2 linked regions of the Aliamphritea hakodatensis genome follow. The protein of the gene in region 1 interacts with the protein of each later gene in a pairwise test. Links are inferred from orthologs where the notes say so. Each region holds a gene or a part of one and is shown on either strand. Other genes may lie near its edges.

Region 1 (5,206 bases):
TTAAATGCATCGGTACGGTGGCGTTTATCTTCCAGAAAAAACCGCAGCGGTACAGTAAAGATTTCATCCAGCTCAGCCGGATTCGGAATTAAATCTGTATCCGGTTCAATCAGTCCCACGTAAGGCGTCACCCGCAGCCCGTGTTTAGACATTGACTGGCTGAGCGCACCCAGCACTTCCACCCGCTCCGGGGGCAACCCCACTTCTTCATGGGCCTCGCGAAGCGCGGTCGTCAGTAAATCCGCATCTTCAAAATCTTTTTTCCCCCCGGGAAACGCCACCTCGCCCCCATGGGAGGATAAATGCATTGTCCGGCGGGTCAGCACCACCTGAGGATCATCACTCTTGGTCAGCGCCACCAGAACAGCCGCCTCAGCCCCTTCATGCTCAAGTACCCTTGGTGAACTGGCATGTAACCGACGCGCTAAATCCTGAATCATATATCCTCCACGTATTAACTCCTTTCCATCATACCCGGCGTAACAGGTAAAGTTTAGTCGCGCCACCCTCGCCGAACGGGAAAAAATTGCGGTACACTTTGATCCCAATACGATTATCAGGAGCCAGTATGAAATTTTGCAGCAGCTGTGGGGCACAGGTTCGCACTGAAGTCCCTGCCGGTGACAACCGGCCACGTCATGTCTGTATCAGTTGCGCTGAAATCCATTACTCCAATCCTAAAATCATTGCCGGCTGCCTGCCGGTTTTCGAAGATAAGGTGCTACTCTGCAAACGGGCCATTGAACCAAGAATCGGCTACTGGACGCTTCCCGCCGGCTTCATGGAAAACAACGAATCCACAGAACAGGCTGCACGCAGAGAAACACTCGAGGAAGCTAACGCCAGAGTCAGTAACCTTGAGCTATACAGTCTTACTTCCATGACGCACATCAACCACGTTCAGATGATCTATCTCGCGACACTGGATGATCTGAATTTCTCAGCCGGTGAAGAGAGCCTTGAGGTTGCCCTGTTCAGCGAAGCTGAGGTGCCCTGGGAAGACATTGCCTTTCAGAGCATTACCAATGCACTGCGTTGCTATTTTGATGACAGACACAACCAGAAATTCCCTCTGCGGCACTTTGAAATACACGCGCCATCAAAGCGCCCGCTCAACAAGGCTTCAGTCTGAAGCCTTATCCGTACGCTTTTTACGCCGGATCAGCGGTCTGAATTTTGCCAGCCACCAGGCACAGAGAATACCGCTGATAAACCCGGCGATATGGGCTTCAAAACTCACCTGCCGGCTAAAATCCAGCAGAGTATAGACCAGCCCGCCATACAGCAGGATAGTCAGCAGACTGAAAGCAACAGCCTTGAAAGAGCGGGTAAACACGCCATAGCTCAGTAAAAAACCCCAGTACCCCATGACCACACCGGAAGCACCGATGTGAATGCTCATCCTGCCAAAGATCCACACCAGCAAACCACTGACCAGAATTACAAAACAGGTTACAAAGGCCAGCGGCCGCAGCTGAATGATTAAGACGCCCAGCAGCACCAGTGGCACAGTGTTGCCAAGTAAGTGCTCAACACTGCCGTGTAAAAACGGTGCTGTTACTACTCCATACATCAGCTCTGTATGTCTGGGAATTAATCCATATATACGTAATCCGCCACCGGTTAGCTGATTAACGCCTTCAACAATCCATAACAGCGCAATGAAAGCTGCCAGCCATTTCAGCTGCGCTGATCTTTTTATCACCAATTCTCAGCTCCTCCGCCATTACTGGGCTACAGCCTTTATCTGCAAGTCATAAAGATGTTATTCACATGCTAATCCACAGAAAAACTGGATAAATTTATGTTTAACCACCGCCTCTTCACATATACTGACCATTATTGGAACAAGTTAATATTAACGTTTAAAAACATAAACTTAATGCGCTTATCAGAACCTTATGCAAATCTATTGCACAGGCTTATGCACAGAATACGTGCATAACTCCTCAATTTTTATAAACAACTGCCAGAATGCCCGGCAAACTGCCTAACGATCCTCTGCCCCCTGATCAGAATTCGGCCAGCTTATACACCTCATAAGCCACTTCTTCATAGGGATGAGTGTGCTTAAGCTCAGCAACCACCTGCCGGATCAGGCTGTCTTCACACACCATTTCGACCTTCCACTCCGCCAGCCGTTCCACTTGGTTCATACTGCCAATGTGCGGATTACTGCCCGCCAGCGGCCGAAACTGCCCCTGGCCCAACACCTGCCAGCAGCAACTGTCATAATCCCCAATGCGGCCTGCACCTGTTGCAAACAGCGCTTCTTTAACGTTTTCCAGATTCTCTTCAGGTACAAAAAAACATAATTTATACACAAACTTACTCCTTTAACCGTTTCCGCAAACAAAAAAGCCCCGGTTATACCGGGGCTTTTTAAAGGCACAATGCGCAGCATTAATTCAGATCCAGCACATCCTGCATGCTGTACACACCCTTCGGCTGTTCACTTAACCAGCTTACTGCCCGTACGGCACCTTTTGCAAAAGTCATACGGGAGCTGGCTTTGTGGGTAATTTCAAAACGTTCGCCTTCATTGGCAAACATGACCGTATGATCACCGACCACATCACCGGCACGGACAGTCGCAAAACCAATTTCTTTTTGGGTTCTCGCCCCCACCTGGCCTTCACGGCCATAGACAGCACATTCACGCAAATCACGCCCCAGTGCACCGGCAACAGCTTCACCCATGCTCAGCGCAGTGCCAGAAGGAGAATCCACCTTATGATGATGATGGGTTTCGATGATCTCAACATCATAGTCATCGCCCAGAACCTTAGCCGCCATCGCCAACAGTTTAAAGCTCAGGTTAACGCCGACACTCATATTCGAGGCAAAGACCACCGGCATTTTATCGGCGTAGCTGTCCAGCCCGGCACGTTCCTCAGGAGTCAGGCCGGTTGTACCAATCACAATGCGCTTGCCGTTTTCAGCACAAAGCGCCATGTTCTGCAGCGTCACCTGAGGAGAGGTAAAATCGATCAGCACGTCAAAGTCATTGATAACACTTTCCAGCGAACCGGACAGGGCAACTCCCAGCTTACCAACGCCAGCCAGCTCGCCGGCATCTGCACCGATCAGGCTGCTTTGCGGACTGACAATCGCCGCACCTAACTGCATTCCTTCAGCGGCTTCAACCGCCTGGATATTCGCTTTTCCCATCCGGCCTGCGGCACCGGCAACTGCTACTCGAATCATGGTTTAATCCTGATAAACGGCCCGCAGAGAGCAGGCCGGTATAAATGTATTATTCAGCTCTGTGTTTATTCCGGTGCGCACGGCTGTTCGCAAGGAACATTCTGGTCCATATCCAGTGCCGGCTTGGCAACATCCGGACGGCCAACAACCTTTGCGGGCACGCCAACGACAGTCGTGTGGGCCGGCACTTCATCCAGCACAACCGAACCACCCCCGACTTTAGCCCCCTTACCCACTTCGATATTACCGAAAATTTTTGCCCCGGCGGCGATCAGCACGCCTTCACGGATCTTAGGGTGGCGGTCACCGCTTTCTTTACCGGTACCTCCCAGCGTAACCCCCTGCAGGATAGATACATCATTCTCAATGACACAGGTCTCACCCACCACAATGCCGGTAGCATGATCGAACATCACCCCGTGGCCAATCCGGGCTGCCGGATGGATATCCACCTGAAACACCGAACTGACACGGCTCTGAATATACAGTGCCATTGAATAGCGCCCCTGGCTCCACATCCAGTGTGAAATCCGGTAAGACTGCAGGGCATGGAAGCCCTTCAGGTATAACAGCACGATGGTAAAACGCTCAATCGCCGGATCACGGGTTCGCACCGCTACAATATCCTGACAGATAGACTCAAGAATACCCGGATCTGCCCGCAGCGCCTCATCAATCAGTTCGCGCAGGGCAACAGCTGGCATCACATCATCTGACAGTTTACTCGCCAGCAAGTAGCTGACCGCCGCGCACAGGCTCTTGTGACCAATAATGCTGGCATGGAAAAAACTGGAAAGGAAAGGTTCACGCTCAATTTCTTTACGCGCTTCTTGCTGGATCAGTTGCCATAAGGCATCCGGTTCCACTGGCCATTCACTCATAACAGGCTCTCTATCTGACGGCTACAGACACCCCTGCCGGGCTAGGATACTCGCAGGAGCCTTCAATCTCTTGCAAAACAGGGCCTGCACTGCTGCAGACCCTGTTTATATTTTAGGTCATATCTTCGAAGAACTTCTTCACACTGTCGAAGAAACCGGTCTTCTTAGGGGCATGATGCTGCTGGCTGTCGTCCATCGCGGACTCAAACTCACGCAGCAGTTCTTTCTGGCGGCTACTCAGGTTAACCGGCGTTTCTACGATTGCCCGTACTAACAGGTCACCCACAGCACCACCGCGAACCGGCTTGATACCTTTACCCCGCAGGCGGAACAGTTTGCCCGTCTGCGTTTCAGCCGGAATCTTCAGCTTCACACGGGACTCAAGCGTTGGTACTTCCAGCTCACCGCCTAATGCCGCGTCGATAAAGCTGATCGGCACTTCGCAGAAAAGGTGTTTCCCGTCACGCTCAAAAATAGCATGATCGCGAACATTCATCTGCACGAACAAATCACCGGACGGTCCGCCGTGAGTACCGGCTTCACCTTCACCCGCCAGACGGATACGGTCACCGGTATCAACACCTGCCGGAATTTTCACCGACAGTTTCTTGGTTTCTTCAATACGGCCCTGACCGTGACAGTCGTTACACGGATCAGAGACCACCTGACCTTCGCCATGACAGGTCGGACAGGTTTGCTGTACTGAGAAGAAACCCTGCTGCATCCGCACCTGGCCTACACCGCCACAGGTACCGCAGGATTTAGCACTGGTACCCGGTTTGGCACCGCTGCCATCACAGGTATTACAGCCTACAAGAGTCGGTACAGTAATGGTTTTTTCACAGCCCTTAACCGCCTCTTCCAGTGTAAGGTCCATGGTGTAACGCAGATCCGCACCGCGCTGCACATGACTGCGACGGCGTCCGCCACCCGCACCACCGAAAATATCACCGAACACGTCGCCGAATACATCGCTGAAACCACCGGCACCGCCGCCGAAGCCACCGCCACCCATGCCGTTCGGATCAACACCCGCATGGCCGTACTGATCGTACGCGGCTTTTTTCTGCTGATCAGACAGTATTTCGTAAGCTTCGTTAACTTCCTTGAAAGCTTCC
Region 2 (12,532 bases), 840 kb from region 1 along the record:
ACGACAACGGCTGGGGGCGGGGCAACCGGCCAGTGGTCAATGTTACCTGGCAACAGGCCAAAGCCTACACCCGCTGGCTGGCAGACATCACCGGACAGCCCTACCGCCTGCCGACTGAAGCTGAATGGGAATACGTTGCCCGGGCAGGCTCAGACAGCAACTACTGGTGGGGTGAAAAACTGGAACCGGAACGGGCAGTCTGTGGCGAGTGCGGCAGTCCCTGGGACGGCAAACAAACTGCTCCGGTGGGAAGTTTCCCCGCAAATTCATGGGGAATTCATGACATGAGCGGTAATGTCGACGAATGGGTGGAAGACTGCTATCAGGATTCCTATATCGGTGCGCCGGTAAACGGCGATGCCCGCCAGGATGGCAGCTGTGAGTTTCGCGTCATGCGGGGCGGTTCCTGGTTTGATATCGGCCGGGTTATCCGTTCTTCCAGCCGTTACCGCCACCCGGCCAATGCCAGCAAAAATACCTGGGGCTTCCGGGTCGCTCTGAATTTACCGGAAGATACACCGGACGTATCAACGCTTAACGAGGAATAATATCATGCACAGGTTTGTTACCGGTGTCGTCACTTTACTCACCCCGGCGCTGACGCTCGCCGCCGGAATCAGTATTGATGCCAGCCAGCAAAAATCACTCACAGTGACACTGTACAACGACAATCTTGGGCTGGTCAGAGACACCCGGCAGTTACCGGCTATTCCTGCCGGCGAGAGTATATCCGTGCAGGATGTCAGCCATCAGATGATGAGTGAAACCCTGCGTTTTGAAAATGCCGGCGAAGTACTGGAACAAAATCTCAACACCAACCTCATCAGCACACAGGCACTGTTACAGCACTATATAGGCAAAAACCTGCAGCTGGCCCGGACAAATCCGGCAACCGGGCAGGAAACCCGTGTTTCTGCCCGCCTGCTCAGCAACGACGGACAACTGGCGACTGTTGAGCGTGACGGCAGTATCGAAAGTATCCCGGTAAACAGCAATGGCTGGCGGTTTATCTTTCCGGCCCTGCCCGCAGGTATGCAGTCCAAACCCAGTCTGGAAATCACCACCGGCGGCAGTAAAGCCAACCGCGAAGCCATACTGACCTATCTGACCCGTGGCCTCAGTTGGCAGATGGATTATGCCATGACCCTGAATCAGCAGGGCAACCGGCTCAGCCTCGACGGACTTGCAACACTCAACAATCAGACAGGGGTCGACTTCAACGACAGCAACATTCTGTTAATGGCCGGACAGGTTAACCAGCCACCGGAAAACCTGCGTTACAAACAGGAACGGGGCATGATGGCCATGGCGATGGCCGACGGTATGGAAAGCGGCCAGCCGCAACAGTTACAGGATTACCAGCTCTATAAGCTGCCCCGCACCACCAGCCTCAAAACCGGCCAGACCAAGCAGGTTAACCTGATCAGCTCTGACCGGGTAAACACCGAAAAAACCTACCGGTACCGGTTCCCCGTGTATCCGGGGCTCGACCACAATGAATACCGGGAAAAACCGGCCATTGAACTGAGCTTCCAAAATACTGCCGACAGCAATCTGGGCTTTCCCCTGCCGGCCGGTAATGCCCGGGTATTCAGCCCGGATAATGACAACCGGCTGCAATTCATTGGCAGCGCCCGGGTGGAACATACCGCCGCCGGGGAAACCGTCCGCCTGCCAATCGGCAAAGCCTTTGACCTGAGTATTAAGCGCCAGCAGACTGACTTCGAAAAGGTGTATAACGGGCACAAAATGCGCCAGACACTGGAAGTCCGTAACAGCCGGAGCACCGCCACTAAAGTGACACTGAATGCGGATTTCTCACAGGACTGGAAAATTGAAGACAGTAGCCACACCTATACCAAATCAGCGGCAGGTCAGGCTCAGTGGATTGTCGATGTTCCCGGCAACGGCGTAACCAAGGTCAGTTTCAGCGTACAGCTGCTGCAACCTTAACCGCCAAAACGCACCTGTTGCGCCTTCCAAAACGCCAGCTGGCCTGAATCCGCCAGCTGGTGTAAACCGCCTGATTCATATACCTCGATCAGACGTTTAATGGCCAGAACATGCCCCTTTTCACCGGCCTGACGGTAAAACTGCAGTGCCTTATCGGCATCTTCACCGATAACCGGGTAACCCTGTTCGAATAAGCGGGCAACCTGATACGCAGCTTTAGCATCCCCCTGTTCCGCCGCACGGCGAAGATAAATCGCCCCCTGAATCCGGTTGCTCTCATCTTCCCCCCGGTAATGCAACAGGTGCCCGTAAACTGACAACGCTTTGGTACTGCCATTATCCGCCGCCTTACGGAACAGCTTCATAACCAGCTGATGCTTTGCTCTGGACGATTTCAGCAGCGAGCTGCGAAATGCTGCAAAAGCCAACCAACCCAACAGGGGCGCTATAAGTTTCATAAACAACCGCATTGCTATCCTCACCGGAAAATCAGAATAAAACCGATAAAACCAATTTTATTTCAGGCGGACTAAGTAATACATCGATATTTGTCTTGCGTTCGTTATTGCGCTGCGCTTAAATCGAAAAGTTATAGAAGTTATTTCTCTTATTACTTATTTTAGTGAGATCAGGATATCCCCATGAACAGCTTCAGTGATAATTCCCTATCGATCGGTAACACTCCGTTAGTACGCCTTGGCAAAATCGCACCGCAGGCTAATATCTACGCCAAAATTGAAAGCCGTAACCCTGCCGGTTCAGTAAAATGCCGGATCGGTGCCAACATGGTTTGGGCCGCTGAGCAGGACGGACGTCTTAAGCCGGGCATGACCCTGATCGAGCCTACCAGTGGTAACACGGGTATTGCGCTGGCTTTCGTGGCCGCATCCCGTGGCTACAAACTGGTGCTGACCATGCCATCTTCCATGAGCATAGAACGCCGCAAGCTGATGAAAGCACTGGGGGCTGAAATCGTTCTGACCGAACCGGCGAAAGGCATGAAAGGCGCGATTGCCAAAGCGGAAGAACTGGTTGCCGAAAACGCTGACAGCTACCTGATGCTGCAACAGTTTGAAAACCCTGCGAACCCTGAAATCCACGAAAAAACCACTGGCCCTGAAATCTGGCGCGACACAGAGGGGCAAATTGATGTTCTGGTCGCAGGCGTGGGTACCGGCGGCACTATCAGCGGCACGTCCCGCTATATTAAACAGACTGAAGGTAAAGCAATTCATTCAGTCGCAGTTGAGCCGACTGACTCTCCGATTATCAGCCAAACCCTGAACAACGAAGAGTTGCAGCCTGCTCCACACAAAATCCAGGGCATCGGCGCCGGTTTCGTACCGAAGAATCTGGACCTGTCTCTGGTGGACGAAGTCGCACAGGTAAGCAATGAAGAAGCCATTGAAATGGCCCGCCAACTGATGGTTAAAGAAGGTATTCTGGCAGGTATCTCCTGTGGTGCAGCACTGGCTGCAGCCGTTAAGCAGGCAGAGAAGCCGGACAACCAAGGTAAAAACATTGTCGTGATCCTGCCGGACTCCGGCGAGCGTTACCTGTCTACCGCGCTGTTTGAAGGCATGTTCAGCGATAACGAAAACGTACAGTAACACCCCCTCCTCTGACAGACCTGCTCAGCAGGTCTGTTTTTACTTCCCGGCAGTCTCCACAAAATGGAGAATCATGCCTGCATTTTCAAACAAATCCGGTTGCGATTTCTCAGGGTTAAAACCATACTGGCAATTAATCATACCAACATTTGATTAAGACTAAGGAATCAGGTCGCACACATACTGCATTATCTGGTTTCAGTACGCTTAACCAGGTGACCTGACGAACACTGATTCTGCTTGAGTGCCTTTGTGGCAGCAAAATCAGCACCCTGACAGGTTACGATGATGATAGATACCCAAGCTTGCCTTTCCCGCCATCCACACCCTAACCTTGATCTGGATAAATGGCAGACCACCGTCGATCTGATGGCCGAGTTGTTTGGCTCAGCCTGTGGCACCATCGTCCAGTTCCGCCAGCAGGAATTTAATGCAGTCGTTGCCAGCCTGAATGAAGACAACTTTCTGCAACGTAACTCCAGCTGGCCATGGGATATGAAAAGCTTCTGTCGACGAATCGTTGAAACCGGCGAAGGGCTTTATGTTGAAAATGCACCGTGCAACAGCGAATGGAAAGATGCACCTCCCGTGGCAGAAGGCCCTGTGCGCTCATACTTCGGCATGCCCATCACCTGGCCTGACGGCTCACTGTTCGGCACCATCTGTGTCATCGACAAAAAGCTTTCCGACTATTCCGACACCCAGCTGAAAATACTCGAACAGTTCCGTAATCTGATCAATGCCGACCTGCATATGCTGATCAGCTACGAAGAAATCAAGGCACTGGCCATTACTGACGAGTTAACCCAGGTGCATAACCGCAGAGGCCTGAACCTGCTGGGGGAACAGCGCTTCAAAGACGCCCGACGCTTTGGCCAGCATATCGGCATGGTGTATATCGACATCGATAATATGAAACAGCTCAATGACACCGAAGGGCATCAGGCAGGGGACGCCTGTATCACGGGTCTGGCAAAAACACTGCAAGAAAACTGCCGGGACAGCGACATTATTGCCCGGGTAGGCGGTGACGAATTTCTGGTCATGATGCTGACAGATAACGAGCAACAGATTCAGACATTTTGCCAGCGGATCGAACATCAGTTCAGCGAGCAGTTAAAACAAAACCCCGCCTTCCGTATGAACAGCCTCAGCCACGGCTATTGCTTTGCCACAGAGGTTGATGAAACCTCAATGGAAATAATGATCGATAAAGCAGATAAACACATGTACGAAAATAAACAGGCCAATAAGCTGCACCGCTCAGCCTGACCGGCCACCATTTTCAGGACAAAAAAATACCTGCGCAATGCAGGTATTTTTTAACTCTGAACCGATTTGTTTCAGGCGTCGTTCCAGCTTTCCAGCATTGCCAGCCCCGGTGCGAAGAATGACTGCCCCGTCACCGCCACAGTATAGTCCAGCAGTTTGTCGTAAGCACCGCCCTGTTCTTCACCGTGAAACATACTTTCCAGCATCCGGGTAAAAGGCACCGCCGAAGCACCGAAAGACGCAAACAGCAAACCCCGTTTGGTCAGATCACCATAAGGCATACTGTGCCGCAGGATTTCAACAGATTTACCCTGAGCATCTTTCAGGGATGTCCGCTTGGTATGGGCAAAGCTGGCTTTATCTGCGCCGGCATATTCCACATTTTCTGTTTTGGTACGGCCGATAATATCTTCCTGCTGCTTAACCGCCAGCTGGTTCCAGCGCTGCAGATCATGCTCGTAACGTTGCAGGTGAATATAACTGCCACCGGCAAACGGCCCGTCAGCAATCACCGCAACCGCAGCCCGGTCATCCCCCTGAGGGTTCTCCGTGCCGTCAACAAAACCGGTCATGTCCCGGCTGTCCAGATAGCGGAAGCCGTGAATCTGCTCCACCAGCACCAGGTGCCCGGCAAGCAAGGCGTGCAACCGGGATGCCATTTCATGGTTGATATCATGACGGTTACTGCGAATATGCAGCAGCACATCCGCCGGTGTCGCCGGCGCAGACAGCTGATCCCGCTGTTGCTGAGGAAAAGGCAACAGTTCAGCAGGACGCTGAGCCCCATCAAACCGCTCCCAGACCTGCTCGCCGACAGCAAGGGTAACATGCAATTCAGCGCTGGCTCCGGACTGGGATGAAGCATCTTCCATCGCCCGGGTCAGCACCGGCACCTGCGCCAGCAAATGCTTCAGACGGGAGACATCCGCTTGCGGGGATAAATCATACGTAATAAACAACGCATCACTGTTTGCTTCAGCAATGACACCGGACTGACAGAGGGCCTGTGCAGCACGTATTTCAGTCATACCTCACTCCTTTTCTGCTTTACCGGCCTGATTTGGCGTGCCGGCAGCTATCTTTCTGACATTCTGAATATTCAGGCCGGCGGATGGTATTTTAACCATTCACTCCATGACCCCGGATACACCCGGGAGCCACTCAGCCCGGCAATTTCCATCGCCAGCTGGTTATGGCAGGCGGTAACACCGGAACCACAGTAATGTATCACCTGCTCAGCAGGAATATCTTTTAGCAAAGCCTGCCACTCAGCCTTCAGCACATCTGCCGGCTTAAACCGGCCATCGCTGCTCAGGTTAGCCTGTAACGGCCGGTTCAGTGCACCGGGAATATGCCCGGCAACAGGATCAATCGGTTCCTGTTCTCCGTTATAACGCTCCGCGGTTCTGGCATCCACCAGGCAGCTGTCCGCCGCAAACCGGGCAACCTCTTCCCGCCCGGCAATCATTGAATGATCATAGCTGTTCAGCCTCACGGCGCTTGGCTGAGGCATAATAAACTCTGTCACCACCGGGGCTGATGCCGCCAGCCAGGCCGGATAACCACCGTCCAGCACTGCCACATCCCGCACCCCGATTGCTTTCAGCAGCCACCAGGCACGGGCAGCCATCGCGCCCCCGCAGTCATCATACACGACCACCTGTACATCCGGCCGGATACTGGTGGCTTCACATACCTCGGCAAACTTATCCAGCGCCGGTAACGGGTGCCGGCCGGTCTCATCGGTAACCTCAGCGGCAAGATCTTTATTCAGATCCACATACAGGGCACCGGGAATATGGCTTGCCTGATAGGCTTTGCGGCCCTGATTAACATCCATCAGATTAAAACGGCAGTCCCAGATCACCAGGGCACTGCCACGCTCAACCTTTGTTTTCAGATCATCGACGCTGATCAGTGTCTGATTCATAGGTTACTCCGTCATTTCCGGGTTACAGATACTGAGCGAACTCTTCCTGCAGAACATCCAGCTCGTTCTGGGCCTTTTGCTTCGCTTTTTTCTTCAGGCCTTCAACTTCAGCGGCTTTAGCGGCCAGCACGTCACGGGCTGCAGCGGCTTTATCATCAGCCTGCGCGACCTGCTCCAGCACTGATTTAAGCTGCATCAGAATACCGCGACGGCGGCCTTCTTCAGCCCGGGCAATCTGCTCGGCGGATTTTTCTTTCTTCTGCTCTTCCTGCTGTTGCGGTGCCGCTTCAGTGTAGGTCAGCGGACGGATACCGGCAGCAATACGCGCCTGCGCCAGGAACGGGGTTGCAAACTCACGGGCTTTGGCTGCCCCTTTATGCAATTGCTGCTCAACGAAAGCCATGTCCTGCATCAGACGGTTATATTCTTCACGGGGTTTGGTCAGGTAGGCATCCAGATATTCGAAAAGCTGCTTCTTAGCATCCCCCCAGCCGATACCGTTTTCGAACTGACGGCGCATATCAGCCTGTTCTGCCTCGGTGGCAAAGTTGGCAAACAGCTGAAAGATTGTGCTGTCGTCCGCATCCTTAGGCTGACCCGGCTCCAGCGTATCAGTCTTAATCTGCTTGATCAGTTTGTAAAGATCATCTGAGCTGGCAAACAAAGGAATCGTATTGTCATAGCTCTTGGACATCTTACGGCCGTCCAGACCCGGGATCAGCTGAGTCTGTTCATCAACCTGAGCCTGCGGCAGATTAAACAGTTCGCCATAGGTATGATTGAAACGTCCGGCAATATCACGGGCCATTTCAATGTGCTGAATCTGATCCTTGCCCACCGGAATAATATCCGCATTAAACATCAGGATGTCCGCGGCCATCAGAATCGGGTAGCTGAACAACCCCATAGTGACATCATCATCTTCCTGCTTACCCGCTTCACGGTTTGCATCGACAGACGCTTTATAGGCATGGGAGCGGTTCATCAGCCCCTTTGACGTCATGCAGGTCAGAATCCAGGTCAGCTCGGTAATTTCCGGAATATCCGTCTGGCGGTAAAAGGTTGCTTTATCGGTGTCCAGCCCCAGCGCCAGCCACGTCGCGGCAATCTCCCGGGTAGAACGCGCGACACGTTCCGGATCATGACACTTGATCAGGGCATGAAAATCCGCCAGGAAAAAATAACTGTTAAAGTCACTGTTCAGGCTTGCTTCAATCGCAGGCTTGATCGCCCCTAAATAGTTACCAATGTGCGGGGTACCGGTGGTTGTTATACCAGTAAGAACAGTCTGTTTAGTCATCTGAATTCTGCTTAGGTCTGAAAAATTACAAATCTCAAAAAAGGCCGGCACCTGATCAATAGCGGTACCTGGAATAAGGCCATCCATGATACTCGCTGGCGGCTTAATTAGAAACGCACAGACACGCTTTTTCTCCACCACCTTGCGACTATACGCCCTACTCTGAACCCGACTATAGGCGTAACGATTTCAGCACTTTAACACTGGGTTCAGTACCGGCCCCGGGGTATAATCCCGGACTTTGTGATAACACTGAAAGGAACCGACATGACCGAACTGCTCCCGTCATGGATTGTACTGGCCTCTGCACTGGGCTCACTGGCTTTTCTGATCGCCACCGGGCCAGATAAAAAACCCGCTACCCTGGTTAACCGCCTGCTGATGGCGGCGTTATGTTTTATCGGTGGCTTTCTGTTATCCGCCATGTATTCACGGGTTGTCGGCGAAGCAACTGCCCCCATGATTGTTGCCATTCTCGTTATGATCGGCACCGCCGGCTCCACCGCCATCTTCCGCACCATTGAAAAAAAGCATAAAACCGGCGACCGCGAAAACTGATCACTTTTGACAAGTCCGGCTAACCCGCTAGGCTTTTTAGGGCACCCGTAATTAAATCCCCTGACGGAGGCCCTTTATGGATCGCTCATTACACAGTATCAATACGCTGTTCGCTCAGCTGGGACTGCCCAGTGAAGATCATGAAATTGATCAGTTTATCCGCACCCATACCCTTTTCAGCCAGCGAGTCCGCCTCGACGAAGCCAGCTTCTGGACACCGAGCCAGGCAAGCTTCATAAAAGAATCACTGGATTTCGATTCCGACTGGTCGGAAGCTGTGGATGAACTGAATACCCGGCTCCATGCCTGATTAATATTCCCTATCCTGACGATACACTTTCTAAACTTTCAGTTTGCCGGCCAGTGGTTTACCATCATGACAAATTCACTGGCCGGGTATATTCACAACCATGCTACTTGTTATTTCTCCAGCAAAAAATCTGGACTACGACCCCCCTGCAACCACCAACACTTACAGCCAGCCAGACCATCTGGACCACGCTGCTAAGCTGATTGAGCAGCTGAAAGAGTTTGCGGTGCAGGATATTGCCGAACTGATGAAGCTCAGCGATAAACTGTCAGCACTGAATGTTGCCCGCTACCAGAGCTGGCATCCGGACTTCACCACCGACAACGCCAAACAGGCGGTACTGGCCTTCAACGGCGATGTATATACCGGCCTGAATGCCCCTGCTTTCAGCGAAGAAGATCTCGACTTTGCTCAGCAGCATTTACGTATCCTGTCCGGCTTATACGGTTTACTCCGGCCACTGGACCTGATGCAGCCTTACCGGCTGGAAATGGGTACCAAGCTGGCCAATCCGCAGGGGAAAGATCTGTATGCGTTCTGGGGCAATGTGATCACCGCTGCTCTGAACGAACAGTTGCAGGCACTGAACAGTGAAGAACTGGTTAACCTTGCTTCCACCGAGTATTTTAAATCGGTCAAGCCTAAAGGCCTCAACGGCCGGGTCATTACCCCGGTATTTAAAGACTGGAAAAACGGCCAGTATAAGATCATCAGCTTCTTTGCTAAAAAAGCCCGCGGTCTGATGTGCCGCTACGCCATTGAAAACCGTATACAGAATGCTGAAGACCTGAAAGGATTCGATCTGGCTGGCTATCAGTATGATGAAAGCCTTTCCAAAGGTGACACCTGGGTATTCACCCGGAAAGAAGCCCTGTAAATACAGGTTACAGATACAAAAAAGGCGCGGTTCCTGAGGGAACAGCGCCTTTTTTATCGCCTGATCAATCAGGAAGGCTGTTCGATGCCCACGATCATCCAGTCGGCATTTTCCTGAGACATGTCACGCATCAGGTGCCACAACTCACTGAATTCAGTGGTCTGATCACTGTCTTCTTTCATCCAGCCATAGAAGTTGATGGTGGCAATTACATGATCACCGTTATCGATGAAGTTAGCCATCTCAGCCATCACCGATACCACTTCCGTATGCTGGGCTTCAGCCAGTTTTGCACGCTCAGTCTGCAGATGATGCAGCACATCCGGGGACACATATGTCTGAATATCGTCCCAGTCATTACTGTCCCATGCCTTTTGCAGGTGCGCAAAATGCTGCTTGCCGCCTTCCAGGAAGCTGTTTTCGTTAAACCAGTTCGGTAAAACGAAACCACGGCCACCAAAGCCACCGCTGTTAAAACGTGAAGGCTTGGCCACCGGCTCAGACGCCTGGAAATTCTGTGGTTCAGACGTTTTAAAGTTCTGCGGTTGCTGAGCGCTCTGCTGGCTCAGGCCGCCCATACCGGCACCTGCGCCGGCATAATTTGGCCGGGAGCCCTTCTTAAGTATCGAGAATATCTTGAACGCCACAAAGGCCAGTAAGCCCACCAGCAAAATATCCATGAACTGGATACCGTCGAAACCGTCACCAAAGAACATTGCACCTAACAGACCACCGGCCAGCAGACCCGCCATCAGACCACCAAAGCCACTGCGTTTTTTGCCCTGGGCAGTCTTGCCCGCTGTATTTGTTGCCGTTTTCTGGCTGGTAGGCGCTGCTGCAGGCTTAGCCGATTTAGGGGTAGAAAAAGATTTACCAAAGCTCTTACCGCCACCGAACCGCTTGGCCTCTGCGTCCGGTGCAACCAGACCAAAGCTTAGAATACAGGCAAAAAGAGTTACTAACAGGGTACGCATATCATCTCCTGAATCATGCTGATTTTTCAGCAACAGTTACTCGCTTACATAACGGCCGCCAGATTATTTCAGTCAAGATAGTAGCGGTATAACCGGCAAATATAAAGTTCAGAAACGCTTAAGTATGCGTGAAAGAAGGTTAAAACTCGGGTCTTCTCCGGTCAGAATATAGAAAAGAATATTGTAATTCTTAAGAATCCACTCCATCCGTCCCTTCGCCGACGACAACCCGCAAAATAACACCTCATCCCCCGGCTCCAGCTCGGTCAGCTCACCGGGCAGCATTGAAAGTACCCCATCCCTGCGATGCAACAGTGGAAAACAGGGCAGTGAACGGTTACGGTCCCGGGAATTTTTCATCAGCGCCTGCAACTTCACCGCCATCCCCTGATCAAACATAGCCATCACTGCCGGCGCAGAAACATCGGACACCTTCACAGACCAGCTGTCCAGCTCCCTGTCACCGGCAATGTTACTCATACGGTTCAGCAACGTATGGGCCCAAACTTCATCGTGATGCTGCATTTTTTCGATAAAGACCGGCAACAGCGGGGTTTTCAGTTTAGCCAGAATACGATTCGCGATGATTCTGCCCGGCTCCATCACAAAGTCTGCCCGGGAATTCTCAAACACCAGCCGGTTAGAACTCAGATTCTGGCGAACAACGGTTACCAGCTTCGGATTGATTTCCATTGCCGTCATAATGATCGACATGTTATCCGCATCATTATGAGTGCCGGCCACAACGGCTACCGCATCTTCTACACCGGCTTTTAGCAGGGTCTCCGCTTCGGTCCCCAGCCCCAGCACGGTATTTTCGTATCCTTCCAGCACCGCCGGATTATCATCCAGCAACACGGTCTCCACATTCCCCTGCCGGAAGTCATCATACAGCGCCCGGCCAAAACGGCCGAAACCACAGATAATCCAGCGCCCGGATGCCTTCTTATACACACTGGATAAAGGCCGGTGGTACGGGTTGACCAGCCAGTCGTAAACCAGATGCATATAGGGGGACTTAGCTACCAGCGAAAGATATTCCGCGTAGGCCCTGAAAGGATCAATAATATGGTTAGTGCCAAATGACGCCAGATTGCGCGCATGGACATCCGACTCAGTACGGCTGACCACAACCCCCTCAGGCTGTAGCAGCTTACTGGCAATAGCTATCGACAGATTAACATTATCATCATCCGTCAGGGCCAGCACACCGATACAGGTAGCATGCTGTAAACCGGCATCGTCCAGTACGTCCGGCAAAGACGCATTGGCACACAGGCCCGGCACCCGGATAGGTAAATCATCCATCTGCAAAGCATCAATCCGTTCCTGATCAACATCCACCACCACAGAACGGATGCCCCGCTGGCAAAGCCCCGCAATGATTGCGGTGCCGGTGACGCCGTATCCGCACACCAGATAAAAAGGCTCATTAAAATTCCGCACTTCCTTCGCGAATGAACGGCGTCGCAGGATACGGGAAAAGCCCGGCTCCTGAATCAGCGCCAGCATGGAACCAATACTGTATAGCCAGGCAATAACGGTTGCATAGATGGTTACCAGCGTCCAGGCACGCTGCGGCGCTGTAAAGGGGTAGGGAATCTCACCGAAACCGATGGTCGAGCCCATAAAACTGACAAAATAAATGGCATGGAAGAAGTCCATGCGCCAGGGCTGGCCGGCATCATCCTGACCGGGTATCAGTACAAAGCCGGTCACCGCAATCGCATACACCACGATCACAGTGA

The links.
Region 2: the proteins of cysE (region 1) and cysK interact in binary tests that used the Escherichia coli proteins (3 or more experiments, as listed by UniProt). The link is inferred for Aliamphritea hakodatensis from one-to-one orthologs.

Annotation. Positions count from the first base shown.
Region 1 is NZ_AP025281.1:653,683-658,888, reverse strand. What follows is about bases 2,181-5,012. They hold cysE (serine O-acetyltransferase), read right to left. Parts: upstream 4,089-5,012; coding sequence 3,273-4,088; downstream 2,181-3,272. Other genes in these bases: dnaJ (molecular chaperone DnaJ), read right to left, coding at 4,201-5,012; dapB (4-hydroxy-tetrahydrodipicolinate reductase), read right to left, coding at 2,404-3,207; PCI15_RS02940 (YqfO family protein), read right to left, coding at 2,181-2,324. In the rest of the region: PCI15_RS02955 (CoA pyrophosphatase), read right to left, coding at 1-440; PCI15_RS02950 (NUDIX hydrolase), read left to right, coding at 569-1,132; PCI15_RS02945 (rhomboid family intramembrane serine protease), read right to left, coding at 1,124-1,705; more of PCI15_RS02940, read right to left, coding at 2,013-2,180; more of dnaJ, read right to left, coding at 5,013-5,206.
Region 2 is NZ_AP025281.1:1,482,606-1,495,137, reverse strand. The notes cover bases 1,702-4,578. They hold cysK (cysteine synthase A), read left to right. Parts: upstream 1,702-2,594; coding sequence 2,595-3,563; downstream 3,564-4,578. Other genes in these bases: PCI15_RS06785 (sensor domain-containing diguanylate cyclase), read left to right, coding at 3,849-4,578; PCI15_RS06795 (tetratricopeptide repeat protein), read right to left, coding at 1,950-2,411; PCI15_RS06800 (DUF4139 domain-containing protein), read left to right, coding at 1,702-1,953. In the rest of the region: PCI15_RS06805 (SUMF1/EgtB/PvdO family nonheme iron enzyme), read left to right, coding at 1-548; more of PCI15_RS06800, read left to right, coding at 553-1,701; more of PCI15_RS06785, read left to right, coding at 4,579-4,835; PCI15_RS06780 (Dyp-type peroxidase), read right to left, coding at 4,907-5,863; PCI15_RS06775 (sulfurtransferase), read right to left, coding at 5,935-6,765; PCI15_RS06770 (tryptophan--tRNA ligase), read right to left, coding at 6,788-8,065; PCI15_RS06765 (hypothetical protein), read left to right, coding at 8,333-8,623; PCI15_RS06760 (DUF2789 domain-containing protein), read left to right, coding at 8,700-8,933; peroxide stress protein YaaA, read left to right, coding at 9,034-9,810; PCI15_RS06750 (Tim44 domain-containing protein), read right to left, coding at 9,879-10,784; PCI15_RS06745 (potassium channel family protein), read right to left, coding at 10,893-12,532.